2 regions of the Paenibacillus sp. FSL R7-0179 genome follow, and region 2 is predicted to be linked to the other one. Evidence: a T-box and tRNA genes for the amino acid it is inferred to sense, from the RefSeq annotation. Region 2 holds a T-box; the other holds one or more tRNA genes.
The links. A T-box is a leader RNA that pairs with one kind of tRNA and senses whether it is charged. The one in region 2 lies ahead of MKX63_RS11135 (arginine--tRNA ligase), so its partner is inferred to be a tRNA-Arg.
Positions count from the first base shown of each region.

Region 1: it has a tRNA-Arg gene. The T-box ahead of MKX63_RS11135 (arginine--tRNA ligase) is inferred to sense a tRNA for this amino acid. The anticodon was not compared.

Region 1 is NZ_JBBOCC010000001.1:2,654,816-2,657,194, reverse strand. It holds gene MKX63_RS11855 (hypothetical protein) at 58-405, shown strand; partial or broken gene MKX63_RS11850 (ATP-binding cassette domain-containing protein) at 722-1,087, shown strand; tRNA gene MKX63_RS11845 (tRNA-Leu) at 1,157-1,235, opposite strand; tRNA gene MKX63_RS11840 (tRNA-Arg) at 1,423-1,499, opposite strand; tRNA gene MKX63_RS11835 (tRNA-Gly) at 1,506-1,580, opposite strand; tRNA gene MKX63_RS11830 (tRNA-Asp) at 1,644-1,721, opposite strand; tRNA gene MKX63_RS11825 (tRNA-Met) at 1,798-1,871, opposite strand; tRNA gene MKX63_RS11820 (tRNA-Val) at 1,912-1,987, opposite strand; tRNA gene MKX63_RS11815 (tRNA-Glu) at 2,061-2,135, opposite strand; gene MKX63_RS11810 (AAA family ATPase) at 2,288-2,379, opposite strand, start outside.
Region 2 is NZ_JBBOCC010000001.1:2,502,334-2,504,712, reverse strand. It holds gene MKX63_RS11145 (hypothetical protein) at 87-446, opposite strand; gene MKX63_RS11140 (hypothetical protein) at 639-944, shown strand; T-box leader at 1,179-1,401, shown strand; gene MKX63_RS11135 (arginine--tRNA ligase) at 1,456-2,379, shown strand, end outside.

The DNA.
Region 1 (2,379 bases), 150 kb from region 2:
GCGGATAAAAAAGTTGGATTAGGCAAACATTAATCCTACTACTTAACCAGGGGTGTTATGATGTACTTGATTAGTTTAGCGCTCATGTTTGTTGGCCTCACTTCTATCAATATTATCTTTTCTTACCAGAGCAAACACATTGACCCGCATTTCTGGTCAACGTTTAAATTCCAGCTCATGATGCTCCCTCTCTTTCTCGCCGCTAATTTGAGTGTTGGATATGGTGTTAAATTTGGGATGAAGGCCTTGAATCAACTAGGCTATGTACTCATCATTGCAAAATGTATCGAGGTGCTGATCTCTATTTGGATGGGTTATTGGTTTATGAAAGAGACTCCTTCCTGGAAAACATGGATTGGCCTCATTGTCATCATAACTGGAGTCATATTGGTTAAACAAAAGTAAAAAACTTTTTTCCACATATTTTTCATGAATTCATTTAGAGGGGATATTCAAAATGCGCACATAGGGTCAATAATTTTTTGCTGCACTCAGGTCAGAGAAACCTGTTTAACATGCGAACACGTAGTAAAGTACATTTTCTTATAGAGAAGCTGCTTGTCATCTCAACAACAACGAGAAACGGCCTCATTTCATTAACCCTAGAAACGATATTCGGGAAAGGAAAAACAAAATGAAACTATTGACAATCAAACAATTAGTCAATCGCTTTGGAGACGTAATCGCTGTGAATAATATAAATTTATAGGTAAAAACTGGAAGTATATATGGCATTCTAGGACCCAAAGGGGCCGGAAAAAGTTCTACCATTCATGCGATTACAGGGCTGCTCAATTTTGATGACGGAGAAATTTCATTCGCAGATGGAAAATCGATGAGACAGTGGTATCGCCGTATCGGACTTGTACCACAAGAACTGGCCATATATCTCGACCTATCTGCACAGGAAAATGTACAGTTTTGCTGCTCCCTATACGGTTTTTCAAAAAATAAAATTGAAGATAGAATCGAAAAGGCATCGGAGTTTGTTGGATTAAGTAATGTTAAAAACAAACTCGCCGAGCATTTCTCTGGGTGGTATGAAGCGGTGATTAAATCTGGCCAAAAGTATCTTCAGCTCAAATAATGAGTGATGTATTGAGAATTAAACAAAAAAAGCTCATTAGAGAATATCTCCAATGAACTTATTTAACTATACCGGCGAGAGGACTCGAACCTCCACGGTTTCCCACTCGATTTTGAGTCGAGCGCGTCTGCCATTCCGCCACGCCGGCTTAATATTATGTATATCCGCTATGGATAATTAAATTTCAGATGAAATACTCTCAATATAATATTAATGGCGCGCCCTGAGAGATACGGTTGCTACGCATCCGATTGCGAAGTTGTGCTATCGAAGCATAGGCTCCAACGAACTCGTTCGAATCTGAAGGACACTTTGTTAAATCAGAGAAGTATTAATGGCGCGCCCTGAGAGATTCGAACTCCCGACCTTTTGATTCGTAGTCAAACGCTCTATCCAGCTGAGCTAAGGGCGCAAAATATGGAGCGGACGACGGGAATCGAACCCGCGACCCTCGCCTTGGCAAGGCGATGCTCTACCGCTGAGCCACGTCCGCACACGGTATGTATTCAACTGCTTTAACGAACTCAGGGATTTCTCATCCCTTGCACCATAAAAATGGCGGAACCGACGGGATTCGAACCCGCGATCTCCTGCGTGACAGGCAGGCATGTTAGGCCAACTACACCACGGTTCCAAGATAAAAGGTTTTGGGGCCCCCGTAAAGTATTCGGAATATGCTACAGAGCACATCTTCACTTTGTGGGGATTAATTGCGGGGGCAGGATTTGAACCTGCGGCCTTCGGGTTATGAGCCCGACGAGCTACCGGGCTGCTCCACCCCGCGTCAGTAATAAAATATTCTTTTCTGGCTTGCAAAGTCTGCATGGTGGAGGCTGAGGGGTTCGAACCCCCGACCCTCTACTTGTAAGGCAGATGCTCTCCCAGCTGAGCTAAGCCTCCATCGAAGAAGCAACTTAATGATCATAACACATTTTCATGAGATATACAATCATTAATTTATCAAAGATAAATGTGGTGACTCGTATGGGATTCGAACCCATGTTACCTCCGTGAAAGGGAGGTGTCTTAACCCCTTGACCAACGAGCCAGATCAACAAACATTCTTTTGACAACAAAAGATATTATATCAAATACATGAGAATAGTGCAATAGGAAACAACATTATTAATAGAAAAAATTAATGGGCCTCTAGTTTAACTTCAATGCTAACCTGAACAGACGCTTCCCGCTCTCACTGTCCTAATCCTCTGTTTCTATCATAGCTATAATAACCTCAGCAACCTGTGAAATCAACTGATACTCCGTATCCACATGATGTTCGAAGACCTTGT
Region 2 (2,379 bases):
ATAAACAGGGACCTTCTGAGCGAGCAGCTCTGCAAGGTCCCTGTTTCATTTTACAGCTGGCAAGTCCAGAATAATATCCTAACCCTCTATACGTCTGAGCTTAATTTCTCATGCGTCACTACACGGTGTGCATTCACCAGTTGGCCGGTCGATGTCTTGCCCCACACGGATATTCCAATCTCATCTTCATCTACTTCTCCAGTGATGAACACAAATTCAAAGGCATTGAGATCGGCAAAATAATCCCGGGTTACCACCTGATTCGGAGCAACATCAATCACCTCACTGACATACAGCGTTCTGGTAGCGCCCAGCACGTATCCCTGAATACTAATAGAGGTGCTGCCTGGGGCACTCCGCTTGACAATTCTTACCGTCACCGTCTGCGTAGGTCTGACTCCCGAAACGGCATTGTTCTCTATCGGTCCTGTTGACAAAATCGCCATCCTGTCTCGCCCTCCCTTGAAGTTCTAGTGTCAATGCACGATATATTCATATTCGGACGTTCCTGTAACGGTGTGGACACAGGCCTGAGCCCAATCACCAATGACCGCAGGCACGCATATCCTTGAATAAGGAAAGACTGCCCATAGGCTGAGCTTTCTGCATACGAATGCCGAACGGAAGAAGGGACTCCCATGCCCCCTCCAGGAAAAGGAAAGAAGCCCGCCGCCAAAAAAACATCATCCAGCCCCAAAACCCAGACCCCTAAAGGGCTTGAATTCGCCGTAGCTGCACTTCTGTTGACCGGCAAGCTGAAAGTAGACTCTATCCAGATGTACACGGACGCATCGATGTTCGTCAGTCTGGTAGGCAAATATAAAACCCTAAGCGATCTGAGTAGTGACAATGTCGATAAGCTGGTCAGCTTCCTCGATGACAACAGCAGCCTGACGCTGAACGAGATCATGACCGCTTTGAAAAAGAAAGCCGGGAACATCTGAACACTTACGAAAGTAAAATGGGAGGGATGGGGTTATGGACAGTTTTGACGGAGAAGGATTTGCCGGCGGGCTCCTGCTGGTCATTGTAATTATGCTGCTGATTTATGGTTCAACAGACATTAAGAATCTGACAGGAGCGCCCAATGACGAGTAATTATTAACCGGAGGACGCCTGCTGCACAGTAATCTGCTCTTGCTTTCTCCCAGAAATTCGCTATACTGATACAAATCCATATTCAATCGATGACCGGGAGAGTAATGGTCTTATATCTAGTCCCCAGCGAGCCGGGTTAGTGGAAGCCGGTACAGATTAGAACCATGAAGCGCACCCGTGAGATGGACTTCTGAACCTTAGAGTAGGAAGCCCCGGCCGAGGACCGTTAACCTGTAAGGTGGCTGAACCGTAAGGCTTCAGCAACGAGAGTGGTACCGCGAGCGCACAAGCCTCGTCTCTTAGGAGATGAAGGCTTTTTTTGTCGTTATTTTATTCAGGAGGTTGTTATTGATGCCAATGTTAAGTGAGCTTATTCAAGAAAGCCTGAAGCAGTCTGTTCACACCATCGCGTTAACTCTGGGCGTGCCCGACATCGCTGAAGTCCATATTGCCCTGGAGCAGCCGGCGAGTGCCGACCACGGGGATTATTCCAGCAATATCGCTATGCAGCTCGCCCGCCCCTTGCGCAAAGCTCCACTGGCTATCGCCGGGCTAATCGCCGCTGAGCTCGAAGCTTCGGGCTCTGTGCACGGACTGGTGCTGAGAACCGAGGTAGCCGGTCCGGGGTTCATTAATATGTATCTGGATTGGCAGGCCTGGGCACGGGCGAAGGGGAATTTCACGCTTCCTCAGCATGCTGGGGGGTCGAAGGTGATCGTCGAGCATACGTCCGTTAACCCGAATAAAAGTATGCATATCGGCCATTTAAGAAACTCCTGTATCGGGGATGCGCTGGTGAGAGTACTGCGGGCGACCGGCCATTCTGTTGAGGTACACAACTATGTGGATGATCTCGGCAATCAGCTGGCAGATACCGTTGCCGGTCTGCTGAATGTTCCGCTGGCGGGAGAGCATGTAAGATTCGGAGACTACTGCTGGGACATCTATGCCGAGATTAACAAAACGTACGCACAGCAGCCGGAGATGGTGCAGAAACGGACCGGGATTCTTCATGCGCTGGAGGAAGGCCATGGTAATACTGCCTGGATTGGCAACCTCGTCGCCGGGCAGATTGTGAAAGAGCATGTGGAGGAGATGCGGGGGTTCGGCATTGACTACGATCTGCTGGTGTGGGAGAGCAGCATTCTGAAGGAGGGCTTTTGGGCCTCCGCGTTCGAGCTGCTGTCGCAGACGAAGATCTTCGTGCAGGAGACCGAAGGCAAGCTGGCAGGCTGCTGGATTCTGAAGCAACCCGCTGAAGACGCTGCACCGGACATGCAG